DNA from 3 places in the Pantoea sp. X-Soil-MYKO-1785 genome. Region 3 is predicted to be linked to each of the others. Evidence: predicted binding sites of a transcription regulator. Region 3 holds the regulator's gene; each other region holds the start of a gene.

Region 1 (4,838 bases), 1.5 Mb from region 3:
TCTAAAGCGTTCACGTAATCGCAACGGGCCACTGGCCTGACGCGGGAAATGAAACCAACTGTAAGGTGCCACTATGGGAAGACAGAAAGCAGTGATCAAAGCGCGTCGGGAAGCAAGACGAGTGCTTCGCAATGACTCCCGGAGTCATCGTCAGCGTGAAGAAGAATCGGTCACTTCGCTGGTGCAAATGGGTGGGCTGGACTCGATTGGCATGGCGCGCGATGTGCGTGACCGGGGACCGATAGAAGCCCGTAATGAAGCTCAGGCACACTATCTCACCGCCATAGAAACGAAACAGCTGATCTTTGCCACCGGTGAAGCCGGTTGCGGCAAAACCTGGATCAGCGCTGCGAAAGCGGCAGAGGCCCTGATTCATAAGGATATTGACAGGATTATCGTTACGCGCCCGGTGTTACAGGCCGATGAGGATCTGGGATTCCTGCCCGGTGATATCTCCGAGAAATTCGCGCCTTATTTCCGACCGGTTTACGACATTCTGGTTAAACGTCTTGGCGCGTCTTTTATGCAGTACTGTCTGCGTCCGGAAATCGCCAAGGTCGAAATCGCCCCGTTCGCCTATATGCGCGGCCGGACCTTTGAAAATGCCGTGGTTATTCTGGATGAGGCGCAAAACGTGACCGCCGCCCAGATGAAAATGTTCCTGACCCGACTGGGCGAAAACGTCACGGTCATTGTGAATGGTGATATTACCCAGTGCGACTTGCCCGCTGGGGTGCCTTCCGGTCTCGCAGACGCGCTGGCGCGTTTCGAAGAGGACGAGATGGTTGGCATCGTACGTTTCGGCAAAGAAGATTGTGTGCGTTCTGCGCTGTGTCAGCGCACCCTGCACGCCTATAGCTAGCGTTTGATTGAGTAGCAGTGTAGCGCCCAAACCCGGCTTCGGCCGGGTTTTCTTATGGTGGGGCGGGGCTTCTTACCGTCGCTGAACTCTGCACAAAACTCTGCACAAAACTATGCATAAAAAAAAGCCTGAACTTTCGTTCAGGCTCTTCTTTGAATGTGGCGGTGAGAGGGGGATTCGAACCCCCGATACGTTGCCGTATACACACTTTCCAGGCGTGCTCCTTCAGCCACTCGGACACCTCACCACATTTTTTCCATTGACCGCGCCGGGTCAACGGGGCGCTACTATAGGGAGTCGGCTGAAAAGGGTCAAGCACTATTTTTCTCTTTTGTTCTATTCGCTTAAGCTCTGAACGAATCGATTTAGCGTTGCCCACTCCGCCGGTTTTGTCATCAAACTGAAATCTCAGTGACACAAAAACATCACCCGATCGTCGCAAAATTAACGCCTGAAATCATTGGTATTTTTTGCTTACAAGGATCGAATAATGAAAAAGCTTCCTCTGTTTACCCTCTCTCTGCTCGCCTCCGTGATCGCCACCCCGGCCCTGGCGGATACCGACCTCGTTTCCCGTGCGGCGCAGGGCGATCTCAGCCAGCACGGCGGAGCACGTCGGCTGACCGGTGACCAGACTGAGGCGTTAAAAGCCTCGCTACGCAATAGCACCGCCAAAAACGTCATCCTCCTGATTGGTGATGGCATGGGTGACTCTGAAATCACCGCGGCGCGTAATCTAGCAGAAGGCGCAGGCGGCTTTTTTAAAGGTATCGATGCGCTGCCCCTGACCGGCCAGTACACCCATTATTCGTTAGATAAGAAAACCCACAAACCTAATTACGTCACCGACTCGGCCGCGTCAGCCACGGCCTGGGCAACCGGCACCAAAAGTTATAACGGTGCCATCAGCGTCGATGTTAATGGTCAGGATCAGATGACGCTGCTGGAGCTGGCGAAAGCAGCGGGCAAAGCCACCGGCGATGTCTCAACCGCTGAACTGCAGGATGCGACGCCCGCAGTGCTGTTCTCGCACGTAACCTCGCGTAAATGCTACGGACCGGAGAAGACCAGCGAACTCTGCCCGACCAACGCCGCAGAGCAGGGCGGTAAGGGATCGATTAGCGAACAGTTACTGAAAACCCGTCCCGACGTAACCTTAGGAGGCGGGGCAAAATCGTTCGCCGAGGTAGCGAAAGCCGGCGAGTATCAGGGTAAAACGCTGAATGAGCAGGCGCAGGCACTGGGCTACCAGCTGGTCAGCGACTGGCAGGGGCTTAACGCCGTTACCGTGGCCGATCAGCAAAAACCGCTGCTGGGTCTGTTCTCTGCAGGCAATATGCCGGTGCGCTGGCAGGGGCCGAAAGCCAGCTATCACGGTAATATTGATAAGCCAGTGGTGACCTGCGAAGTGAATAAAGATCGCCCGCTGTCAACGCCTACGCTGGCGCAGATGACCGCCAAAGCGATCGACCTGCTGCGTAACAATCCAAATGGCTTCTTCCTGCAGGTAGAAGGCGCCTCGATTGATAAGCAGGATCACGCGGCCAATCCTTGTGGTCAGATTGGCGAAACGGTGGATCTGGATGAAGCGGTCCAGCAGGCGCTGGCTTTTGCCCGTGAAGAGGGCAATACCCTGGTGGTGGTGACGGCAGATCATGCCCACAGCAGTCAGATTGTCGAGAACGGCACCAAAGCGCCGGGGCTGACGCAGGCGCTGACCACCAAAGACGGCGCGGTAATGACCATCAGCTACGGTAATTCAGAAGAGGATTCGCAGGAACATACCGGATCGCAGTTGCGGATTGCAGCCTATGGCCCGCATGCGGGTAACGTGGTGGGACTGACCGATCAAACCGATCTGTTCTTTACCTTAGGCAATGCCATGGGGCTGAAGCTGCCTGGCCAGTAAAAGCCGTTGCGGGGCGGTTGACGCCACCCCGCACACAACCTTAGCTCTTCACTTTATTGGCGAAGCTTTTGCGCAGCTTTTGCAATTTCGGTGGGATCACTGCCAGGCAGTAACCGTTACGCTGACCGGCACCGTCCCAGTAATCCTGATGATAGGCTTCGGCCGGATACCACTCTTTCAGCGGCTCGATGGTGGTCACCACCGGCACATCGTGATCGGCCTGGGCGCGTTGAATCGCCGCACGGGCTTCTGCTTCCTGTTCGGCATTAGCCGGGAAAATCGCTGAGCGATACTGGGTGCCAATATCGTTGCCCTGACGATTAAGCTGGGTCGGATCGTGGGTCACAAAGCTGATATCCAGTAAATCGCCATAGCTGACTTTCTCCGGATCAAAGCCGATGCGGATCGCTTCTGCGTGGCCGGTGGCACCGCTGCAGACCTGTTCGTAGGTCGGATTAGGACGGGCACCGCCGGTATAACCGCTTTCAACCGACTCCACGCCGATCACATCCTTAAATACCGCTTCGGTGCACCAGAAACAGCCACCCGCGATCACTGCATATTCGATTGCCATAATGATTTACTCCTGTCAGGTCGAAAGAGGAAAATGGGGACGAAACCCGCCGCTTTCAACTAAATCAGCATCTCTGGTTTAAAGTCTTTGCTTTTATCCAGCAGTTTATCGCTCATCACGCTGAAGCGGCCTTCACCGGTGTAGTGCAGCGTAGTGGGATATTCCGGCTGTTCAGCGACGTGGGCTTTGACAATTTCAAAGATGAACAGGTTGTAATTATCGACCATTGAATCGTCATACAGTTGGCATTCGAAGCTGGCGAAACATTCGGCGATCATCGGTGCGCGTACCACCTGCGCCGGTTCAGCTGTCAGGCCAAAAGCCTCAAATTTATCCAGCTGGTCGCCGTGGCTGTTACCAATCGCCACCACCTGATCAATCAGCGAGGCCGAAGGCACGTTGAGCACGCACTGTCCGCTGTTGCGTATCAGCTCATGGCTGAAGTTCATGCCGGCAATCATACAGCCGACCAGTGACGGGGAAAATTCAAGCACGGTGTGCCAGCCGAGGGTCATGATGTCGTGCCGATCCTCAAACTGCGAGCTGAGCAGCAGCACCGGGCCCGGCTCGAGATATTTACGCGCTTTGCTGACCGGAAAAGCGTATTTGTGCATGCGTTGACTCATGGCGGAGCTCCCTGAACGGAATGTAGCCATTAAGTGTAGAGCACCACGCCGACGCAGCGCGGGTGTCAGTCCGCAGAATCAGCAAAAGCGCTGCCGGACGCGGTTCAGCGCCCGGCAGCCGCGGCTCTTAACGGCCAACCCGCGCCTGTAGCGCCGCAGGATAGCGGTCGCCTTGTACCTCAACAGCAGCCAGCGCCTGGTTGATGCGCTGCAGATCTTCGGCGCTAAGTTGCAGCGCCGCAGCCTGCAGGTTTTCCTTCAGGCGGTGCAGTTTGGTGGTGCCCGGAATCGGTACAATCCACGGTTTTTGCGCCAGCAGCCAGGCGAGCGCGATCTGTGCCGGGGTGACGGCTTTATCCTGAGCGATAGTGGCGAGCAGATCGATCAGAGCCTGATTGGCGGCCAGCGCCTCAGGAGAAAAGCGCGGAACCTGACTGCGGAAATCGTCGCTGCCAAAGGTGCTGTCAGGCTGAATCGCGCCGGTCAGGTAGCCTTTTCCCAGCGGGCTGAACGGCACAAAGCCGATACCCAGCGCCTCCAGCGTTGGGATCATCTCTGCTTCCGGCTCACGCCACCACATCGAATATTCACTTTGTAGCGCGGTAACCGGCTGGACCGCATGAGCACGTCGCACGGTCTGCACCCCGGCTTCGGATAAGCCAAAGTGTTTCACCTTGCCTTCAGCGATCAGATCGCGGATGGTGCCCGCGACATCTTCAATCGGCACTTCGGGATCAACCCGGTGCTGATAATAGAGATCGATCACCTCGGTTTTTAATCGGCGTAGCGATCCTTCTATTGCCAGGCGAATCTGCTCCGGCCGGCTGTTAAGGATCTGCTGTTTGTTATCCTCGCCAAAGGTGAAGC
Region 2 (4,838 bases), 3.0 Mb from region 3:
CATCTGGAAGGATTGCCCGGCCAGAAGATTGCGCGGATGGGGATTGTGCGCACCTTCCAGCACGTGCGGCTGTTTCGTGAAATGACGGTGATTGAAAACCTGCTGGTGGCGCAACATCAACATCTGAAGAGCGGGCTGTTTGCCGGCCTGCTCAAAACACCGGCGTTTCGTCGCAGTGAAAGCGAGGCGCTCGATCGCGCAGCCAACTGGCTGGAGCGGGTCGGTCTGCTGGATCTGGCTAACCGTCAGGCCGGTAACCTGGCTTATGGTCAGCAGCGTCGTCTGGAGATTGCGCGCTGCATGGTGACCCGCCCGGAAATCCTGATGCTGGATGAACCGGCGGCCGGTCTTAACCCCAAAGAGACGCACGAGCTTGATGAGCTGATCGCCGAACTGCGTGGCGAGCACAAAGTTTCCGTGCTGCTGATAGAACATGATATGAAGCTGGTGATGGGTATTTCCGATCGCATTTACGTGGTCAATCAGGGAACGCCGTTGGCTAACGGCACGCCGGAAGAGATCCGCAATAATCCGGACGTGATCCGTGCCTATTTAGGAGAGGCGTAAGATGGCAAATGCGATGTTAACCATTGATAACGTGAGCGCTCACTATGGCAAAATCCAGGCGTTGCATAACGTCAGCCTTTACATTAATCAGGGCGAGATCGTCACGCTGATTGGGGCCAACGGTGCCGGAAAAACCACGCTGCTGGGTACGCTGTGTGGCGAACCGCGAGCCAGCCACGGCACCATCACCTTTGACGGTAAAACCATTACCGACTGGCAAACGGCACGTATCATGCGTGAAGCTATCGCCATCGTGCCGGAAGGCCGGCGGGTGTTTTCGCGTATGACGGTGGAAGAGAATCTGGCGATGGGCGGCTTTTTTGCCAGCCGCCCGCAATATCTGGAGCGGATTAAGCGCGTTTATCAACTGTTCCCGCGGCTGGAGGAGCGCAAAATCCAGCGTGCCGGCACCATGTCCGGCGGTGAGCAGCAGATGCTGGCGATTGGCCGTGCGCTGATGAGCCAGCCCCGCCTGCTGTTGCTGGATGAACCGTCGCTGGGTCTGGCACCGATTATTATTCAGCAGATCTTCGACACCATCGAACAGCTGCGCAGCGAAGGAATGACCATCTTCCTGGTGGAGCAGAACGCCAACCAGGCGCTGAAGCTGGCTGATCGTGGCTACGTGCTGGAAAACGGCCACGTAGTGCTGGAGGATAGCGGGGCCGCGCTGCTTTCCAATGAAGCCGTCCGAAGCGCATACCTCGGAGCTTAATATTCAGAGGCTTGGCTTGCTGGTCAGGTTGTGGTTGGGCAGTGCTCGTAATCCTCACATACTAAATGTACGCTCCGGTTACTGCGCGCTTTGGTGCATCGGCCTGGCTTACTGGTCAGGTTGTGGTTGGGCAGTGCTCGTAATCCTCACGTATGTATATACGCTCCGGTTACTGCGCGCTTTGGTGCACAGCCTGGCTTGCTGGTCAGGTTGTGGTTGGGCAGTGCTCGTAATCCTCACGTACTGAATGTACGCTCCGGTTACTGCGCGCTGTCCGCCCGCAACCTGCCTGCGCCGCCAACGGCCTTCGATATAAATGCTCGCTGCGCCGCTGACGGCCATCAAAATGGGTGCGTAATCGCGCGGGTCGAGCGTGTCATGGATTGGCTTTAGCGTCTTTCCGATCTGACCGTGTTCTCTGTGCAGGGCTCAGTCTTACAGCAACCAGGCCAGACCTTATCAAAAATCTCAGCCCGGCCGGTAGCCGCTCCGTCTTTTCCACGCTTAAGCCTGTCATCTGGCTGTCATCTGCCCGTTATTAATCCTTCATTTTCCCGTGTCATGTTACTTCGCGAACCACAAATGCGTGATTTCACGCGTATTTACCTGCACAGGAAAATTCTATGTCCGTCGTTACCTATCGTCGTAGCCTGATCGGCGCACTGCTTAGCCTGGCGCTCAGCGGCCAGGCGCTGGCCGCCACTGAGATCCCGTTCTGGCACTCTATGGAAGGCGAGTTAGGCAAAGAAGTTGACTCGCTGGCGCAACGCTTTAACCAGGCCCATCCCGATTACAAAATTGTTCCGACCTACAAAGGTAACTACGAGCAGAGCCTGGCGGCAGGTATCGCGGCCGTGCGCACCGGCAAAGCACCCGCCGTGTTGCAGGTGTATGAAGTCGGTACCGCCACCATGATGGCGTCGCAGGCGATTGTGCCGGTGCATCAGGTGTTTAAAGATGCCGGTATTCCGTTTGATGAAAAACAGTTTGTGCCGACGGTGGCGGGCTACTACAGCGACAGCAACGGTCAGCTGATCTCTCAGCCGTTCAACAGCTCGACGCCGGTGCTCTACTACAACAAAGACGCGTTCAAAAAAGCGGGTCTTAATCCGGACCAGCCGCCTAAAACCTGGCAGGAGCTGGCGAAAGATGCGGCGGCGCTGCGTAAATCGGGCATGAGCTGTGGTTACGCCAGCGGCTGGCAGGGCTGGATTCAGATCGAAAACTTTAGTGCCTGGCATGCGCTGCCGGTAGCGACCAAAAACAACGGTTTTGACGGGCGCGATGCGGTACTGGAGTTCAATAAGCCGGTGCAGGTTCGTCATATCCAGATGCTGGAAGAGATGAATAAACAGGGCGACTTCACCTATTTTGGCCGCAAAGATGAGTCCACCGCCAAGTTCTATAACGGCGATTGCGGTATCACCACCGCCTCATCCGGCTCGCTGGCGGATATTCGCCACTACGCCAAATTTAACTTCGGCGTAGGCATGATGCCGTATGACGACACCGTCCCTGAGGCACCACAAAACGCCATCATCGGCGGGGCCAGCCTGTGGGTAATGAAGGGCAAAGATGCGGCCACTTACAAAGGTGTGGCTGAGTTTATGCAGTTCCTCGCCCAGCCAGAAATCGCTGCTGAATGGCATCAGAAAACCGGCTATCTGCCGATCACCACGGCTGCCTATGAGCTGAGCAAACAGCAGGGCTTCTACGATAAAAATCCGGGTGCCGATATCGCGACCCGTCAGATGCTGAACAAGCCGCCGTTACCGTTTACCAAAGGGATGCGTCTTGGCAACATGCCACAGATTCGTACTGTGGTGGATGAGGAACTGGAAAGCGTCTGGACCGGCAAACAGTCGCCGCAGGGCGCACTGGATAATGCGGTTAAACGCGGCAATGAACTGCTGCGTCGTTTCCAGCAGCAGGTGAAGTAATCCGCTGTATCGGGCCAGCACCGGCTGGCCCTTTCTCTTTCTGAATCAGAGTACGCCATGTCCTCATCTCGTCCGGTATTTCGCACCAGCCTGTTGCCCTATCTTTTGGTGCTGCCGCAACTGGTGATCACCGCCATCTTCTTTCTCTGGCCGGCTGGCGAAGCCTTATGGTATTCGCTGCAAAGCCTCGATCCTTTTGGCATCTCCAGCACCTTCGTCGGGCTGGATAACTTTAAACGGCTGTTTGCCGATCCTTACTATCTGGATTCATTCTGGACCACCATCAAATTCAGCGGTCTGGTCACGGTGTGCGGCATGGTGCTGTCGCTGCTGCTGGCGGCGCTGGTGGATTACGTGGTGCGACTGCGCAAACTTTATCAGACGCTGCTGCTGCTGCCGTATGCCGTCGCGCCGGTGGTGGCGGCGGTGCTGTGGATGTTTCTGTTTAATCCCGGCCTTGGCCTGTTCAGCTACCTGCTGAACCACATCGGCTACAACTGGAACTACGCGCAAAACAGCGGCCAGGCGATGTTCCTGATTGTGCTGGCGTCAATCTGGCAGCAGATGAGCTACAACTTCCTGTTCTTTTTCGCCGCGCTGCAGTCGATCCCCAAATCGCTGGTTGAAGCCGCCGCGATTGACGGTGCCGGGCCGGTGCGGCGTTTCTTTCAGCTCTCATTACCGCTGATTACGCCGGTCAGCTTCTTCCTGCTGGTGGTGAACCTGATTTATGCCTTCTTCGATACCTTCCCGGTGATCGATGCTGCCACCGGCGGCGGACCGGTGCAGGCCACCACCACGCTGATCTACAAAATCTATCGCGAAGGCTTCACCGGTCTGGATCTCTCCTCATCTGCTGCCCAGTCGGTGGTGCTGATGGTGCTGGTGATCGGTCTGACGGTGATTCAGTTCCGTTTCGTTGAACGTAAGGTGCAATACCAATGATTGAGAACCGACGCGGGCTGGATATCTTCAGCCACATCGTGCTGATCCTGGGCGTGCTGACCATCCTGTTCCCGCTCTACGTCGCCTTCGTGGCGGCAACGCTGGATAACGATGCGGTCTATCAGGTGCCGATGACGCTGGTACCCGGCAGCCACCTGTGGGAAAACGTCTCGCGCATCTGGACCCACGGCGTGAACGGCAACGGCCCGGCATTCGGCCTGATGCTGCTGAACAGCACCATCATGGCGCTCGGGATCACCGTCGGCAAAATCACCGTCTCGATGCTCTCGGCATTTGCGCTGGTCTGGTTCCGCTTTCCGCTGCGGACGCTGTTCTTCTGGCTGATTTTCATCACCCTGATGCTGCCGGTCGAGGTGCGTATTTTCCCGACGGTGCAGGTGATCGCCGAGCTGAATCTGCTCGACAGTTATAGCGGCCTGACCCTGCCGCTGATGGCATCGGCGACCGCCACCTTTTTGTTCCGCCAGTTTTTTATGTCACTGCCGGATGAACTGGTGGAAGCCGCCCGGATTGATGGTGCCAGCGCGCTGCGTTTCTTCCGCGATATCGTGCTGCCACTGTCGAAAACCAATCTGGCGGCGCTGTTCGTTATCACCTTTATCTACGGCTGGAATCAGTATCTCTGGCCGCTGCTGATCATCAATGACCCC
Region 3 (4,838 bases):
AGGTAGCCCAGCGTATCAGACCCGACGCTGCTGAGGTTGCCCGACAGCGTGCCGGGCTGGGCCAGCGCCATGCCTGGCAATAAAATGACCATCAACAAAACAAGTGCGCGCATCAAGCAGATCCGTCAGCCATTAATGGAGGCATTCTCCTGCATCCCACTGCTGACAATCAACCTTGCCGGCAGGGTAAAGGTAAAACAGGTCTCCTGATGCGGCACGCTGGTGATATCTAGCCGCGCATTATGGTGGCTCAGGGCATGTTTCACGATCGCCAGCCCCAGCCCGCTGCCGCCGGTCGCCCGCGATCGCGCCTTATCGACCCGGTAGAAACGCTCGGTGAGACGGGGAATATGTTCAGCCGCGATGCCCGGCCCGTTATCGCACACCCGAAACGTTGCGCCCTGCTTGCTGCGCAGCCAGCTGATATCAATGCGCGTGCCCTCCGGCGTATGATTTACCGCGTTGTAGACCAGGTTGGAGATGGCGCTGCGCAGTTGTTCATCGTTGCCGAACACTTTCAGATGCGGATCGGTATGGAAATGGATGTCGTGACGTCCGCCGCTCAGGGTGGCGGCCTCATGCTGCAGCAGCCGGAGCATCACCGGCACATCAACCTTCTCTTTCAGATCGATCGCCGGTGCAGCTTCAATCCGCGACAGCGTCAGCAGCTGTTTAACCAGGCTGTCCATGCGGCGCGTCTGCTCCGACATGGTATGCAGCGCCTTACCGCGTGAACGCTCGTTCATCACCGAGTCATTCATCATCTCCAGATAGCCCTGCAGCACCGTCAGCGGGGTGCGCAGTTCATGGCTGACGTTGGCAAAGAAGTTACGCCGCGCCCCCTCCAGCTGATGCATCTGAGTGACGTCACGCGCCACCAGCAGCCACTGGCCTTCACTGTAGGGCATAACGCGAAATTCCATGTGGTACTGGTTATTCAGCACCAGCGTCAGCGGTTTGTCGAAGTCACGCTGGCGGATATAGCGCGAGAATTCCGGATAGCGCAGCAGGTTAAGGATGTTCTGGCCATTATCTTCTGGCCAGCGTAGCCCGAGATGCTGTTGTGCCAGCCCGTTGCACCAGAAAATGGTGCCCTCTTCGGTGGTGAGGATCACCGCATCCGGCAGCGACTCAGCGCCGCTGCGAAAGCGTTTAATCAGGTTGCCGAGTTCACGCCGCCGCCGCCGGTTGCGTAACTGCATCTGGTAGAGCCCGTAAAACAGCGGTTCCCAGCTGGCCCGCCCGGCCGGCGGCGTCATGGTGCGATCGAGCCACAACCAGTGCGACAGGCGCATCAGGTTGTGGAAATGCCACAGCAGCACCGCCAGCACGCTCAGCAACAGCAGCCACGGCAGATAACCGAACAGCAGGCCAAGCAGCAGCGCAGGCAGACACGCCAGCAGCAGTTCTGACAGTAATCTCTTCCAGGAGAGGCGTTCCAGCACGGTGAAAACTCCGTTTAGTAGCGGGCAGAGAAACGATACCCTGTTCCACGGACGGTTTGTACCATGCGATCGTGGCCGGAGACTTCCAGCGCTTTACGTAAACGGCGAATGTGAACATCGACGGTGCGATCTTCGACATACACGTTGGTGCCCCAGACGTGGTTCAGCAGCTGTTCGCGGCTATAAACCCGCTCCGGGTGGGTCATAAAGAAGTGCAGCAGTTTATATTCGGTAGGGCCCATTTCCAGCGGCGTGGTTTCCGACATCACCCGGTGCGAGGAGGGATCCAGACTCAGTCCCTGCATCTCAATCACCTCTTCCACCGCCATCGGTGAAATACGGCGCATGACGGCTTTGATGCGCGCCATCAGCTCTTTTGGCGAGAACGGCTTGGTGATGTAATCGTCAGCGCCGACTTCCAGCCCGCGCACCCGGTCCTCTTCTTCACCGCGGGCGGTTAGCATCATCACCGGAATATCGCGGGTCATCGCTTCGCGTTTCAGATGCTTAATAAACTGAATGCCGCTGCCGCCGGGTAACATCCAGTCCAGCAGAATCAGATCGGGCCAGGGTTCAATCAGCTTACCCACTGCGCTGTCATAATCTTCCGCCTCAATTGGCTGATAGTCGTTCTGCTCCAGAACAAAGCACAACATTTCACGGATTGGGGCTTCATCTTCCACAACCAAAATGCGCTTAGCCATTATTACTCCTGCTGATATGACGGCTGTCACTGAGATTCGCGGCGCCATTATGCGTCAGATTTGTGACACTTTTATGAAAAACATACCCGCTCATTCAGGCCAGTGGTAATCAATTATGACCGCGCAGCGACAATTTTTCGCTTTGGCCACAGAGCCAGTATAATCGCCGGGCGAATTACAACGGCAGGGAGTTTTATGCGCATCATTCATACTGCGGACTGGCATCTGGGGCAGTTCTTTTACAACAAGAGTCGGGCAGCGGAACATCAGGCGTTTCTCGACTGGTTGTTGATCCAGATCGAACAGCATCAGGTGGATGCGTTAATCGTGGCGGGCGATCTGTTCGATACCGGCACCCCGCCCAGCTACGCGCGCGAAATGTTCAACCGCTTTGTGGTGGCGCTGCAGCCCAGCGGCTGTCAGCTGATTGTGCTGGCGGGCAATCACGACTCGGTGGCGACGCTCAATGAGTCACGCGAACTGCTCGCCTGCCTGAATACCCGGGTGATCGCCACGCCCGAGGCCAACAGCGATGTGCTGCTGCTCACCACCCGTCAGGGCGCGCCGGGCGTGCTGCTGTGCGCCATTCCATATCTGCGGCCGCGCGACATCCTGCGCAGCCGCGCCGGCCAGTCCGGACGCGACAAGCAGACCTCGCTGCTGGAGGCGATTGCTCATCATTATCAGCAGCGCGTGGCTGCCGCGCGGGCGCTGGACCCGGCTCTGCCAATCGTGGCCACCGGCCATCTCACCACCGTCGGCGTCAGCCAGAGCGACTCGGTACGTGACATCTATATCGGCACGCTGGACGCCTTTCCGGCCGCCGCCTTTCCTGAGGTCGATTACATCGCGCTCGGCCACATTCATCGCGCTCAGCGGGTAGCGGGCACCGAGCACATCCGTTACAGCGGCTCGCCGATTGCACTCAGTTTTGATGAACTGGGCAGTGAAAAAAGCGTCTTCCTGCTGGACTTCACCCCGCGCGGTTTGCAAACGGTGACGCCGCTGGTGGTGCCGCAGGTGCAGCCGATGCAGGTACTGAAAGGCTCACTGGCACAGATTGCGCAGCAGCTCAGCGATTTCAGCGGCGTGCAGCAGGAAAAACCGACCTGGCTGGATATCGAAGTCACTACTCAGGAGTACCTCAGCGACCTGCAGCGCCAGGTGGAAACCCTGACCGCAGAACTGCCGGTGGAAGTGTTGCTGTTGCGCCGCAGCCGCGAGCAGCGTCAGCACAGTCTGGCGCGACTCGACAACGAAACCCTGAGCGAACTGAAAGTGGAAGAGGTGTTTGCCCGTCGCCTGGCGCTGGATAGTGAACTGCAACCGCAGCAGATCGATCAGATGACCACCCTGTTCCGCCAGACGCTGGCCGACATTGAGGAACCACAGTGAAGATCCTCACGCTACGGTTTAAAAACCTTAACGCACTGCGCGGTGAATGGTTTATCGATTTCCGCGCCGAACCCTTCGCCAGCAACGGGCTGTTCGCGATTACCGGTGCCACCGGCGCAGGCAAAACCACGCTGCTGGATGCCATCTGTCTGGCACTCTATCACCAGACGCCGCGTCTCGGCGCCATCTCCCAGAGTCAGAATGCGCTGATGACCCGCGACTGCGCCGAGTGTCTGGCCGAAGTGGAATTTGAGATCAAAGGCGAAGCCTGGCGCGCCTTCTGGAGCCAGAACCGCGCACGCGGCACCGCCGACGGCAAACTGCAGGCGCCGCGGGTGGAGCTGGCGCGCTGTGCCGACGATACCATCGTCGCCGACAAGGTCGGTGACAAACTGAGGCTGATTGAGACCCTTTCCGGCCTCGACTTTGAGCGTTTTACCCGCTCGATGATGCTCTCCCAGGGACAGTTCGCCGCCTTCCTCAACGCCAAAGCCAGCGAACGGGCCGAACTGCTGGAAGAGCTGACCGGCACCGAAATTTACGGCCAGATTTCCGCCGCAATCTATGAACGCCATAAAGAGGCAAAAACCGCGCTCGACCTGCTGCGCAGCCGGGCGGGCGCCATGGCGCTGCTGGATGACGACACCCGCACCGCGCTGCAACAGCAGATGCTGCAACTGAGCGCGGCGGAACAGACGCTGAGTCGTGACTATCAGCACGCCCAGCAGCAGCAGCAGTGGCAGCAACAGGCGCAGCAGCTCCAGCAGGATATCGCGCAGACCCGCCAGGCGCTGCAACAGGCGGAGGCGGCGGCGCAGGCCGCTGAAGCGGACCGGCAGCGGCTGACGCGCAGCGAACCGGCTGAAAAGCTGCGGGCTACCCTGCAGCAGCGCGACGAACGGGCGAATGCGCTGCGTGAGGTACGCAGTCAGCAGCAGCAGCTGTCCGACGCGCACCAGCAGGCGCTGGCTGAACAGCAACGCCAGCAGCAGCACTATGCCGCCGCCCAGGCCGCGGCGGAACAGGCACGCCAGCAACAGCAGCAACAGGAGAGCCTGCTGACCGAACAGGTGATGCCGCTGGATCAGTCACTGCAGGCACTGCAACAGCAGCTGACGCAGCAGCAGCAGGAAAAAGAGCGCCAGCAGCAGCAGTACGATCGGACTCAAGGTACGCTGACCGAACAGACTCACCAGCTTAGCGCCTTACAACAGGCGATCGCGGAGCAGCAAACCCTGCGTCAGCAGTTAGCCGATATGGCGCAATGGGGCGCATCGCTGCCGCTGTGGCAGGA

The links. Region 3 encodes PhoB, which activates phosphate uptake and scavenging genes when phosphate is short. Its sites were predicted from a motif close to CTGTCATAAAACTGNCNNAT; they were not measured.
Region 1: the regulator PhoB is predicted to act here: its motif matches at 1,252-1,271, upstream of phoA (alkaline phosphatase).
Region 2: the regulator PhoB is predicted to act here: its motif matches at 1,793-1,812, upstream of ugpB (sn-glycerol-3-phosphate ABC transporter substrate-binding protein UgpB).

The regions. Positions count from the first base shown of each region.
Region 1 covers NZ_AP036000.1:2,485,320-2,490,157, reverse strand. The annotation lists gene phoH (phosphate starvation-inducible protein PhoH) at 74-862, shown strand; tRNA gene AC6I8D_RS11985 (tRNA-Ser) at 1,022-1,109, opposite strand; gene phoA (alkaline phosphatase) at 1,353-2,771, shown strand; gene msrA (peptide-methionine (S)-S-oxide reductase MsrA) at 2,812-3,345, opposite strand; gene AC6I8D_RS11970 (flavin reductase family protein) at 3,405-3,971, opposite strand; gene AC6I8D_RS11965 (aldo/keto reductase) at 4,099-4,838, opposite strand, start outside.
Region 2 covers NZ_AP036000.1:3,902,805-3,907,642, reverse strand. The annotation lists gene livG (high-affinity branched-chain amino acid ABC transporter ATP-binding protein LivG) at 1-567, shown strand, start outside; gene livF (high-affinity branched-chain amino acid ABC transporter ATP-binding protein LivF) at 569-1,282, shown strand; gene ugpB (sn-glycerol-3-phosphate ABC transporter substrate-binding protein UgpB) at 1,906-3,222, shown strand; gene ugpA (sn-glycerol-3-phosphate ABC transporter permease UgpA) at 3,280-4,167, shown strand; gene ugpE (sn-glycerol-3-phosphate ABC transporter permease UgpE) at 4,164-4,838, shown strand, end outside.
Region 3 covers NZ_AP036000.1:936,073-940,910, reverse strand. The annotation lists gene AC6I8D_RS04250 (PstS family phosphate ABC transporter substrate-binding protein) at 1-113, opposite strand, end outside; gene phoR (phosphate regulon sensor histidine kinase PhoR) at 126-1,445, opposite strand; gene phoB (phosphate response regulator transcription factor PhoB) at 1,460-2,149, opposite strand; gene sbcD (exonuclease subunit SbcD) at 2,345-3,544, shown strand; gene AC6I8D_RS04230 (AAA family ATPase) at 3,541-4,838, shown strand, end outside.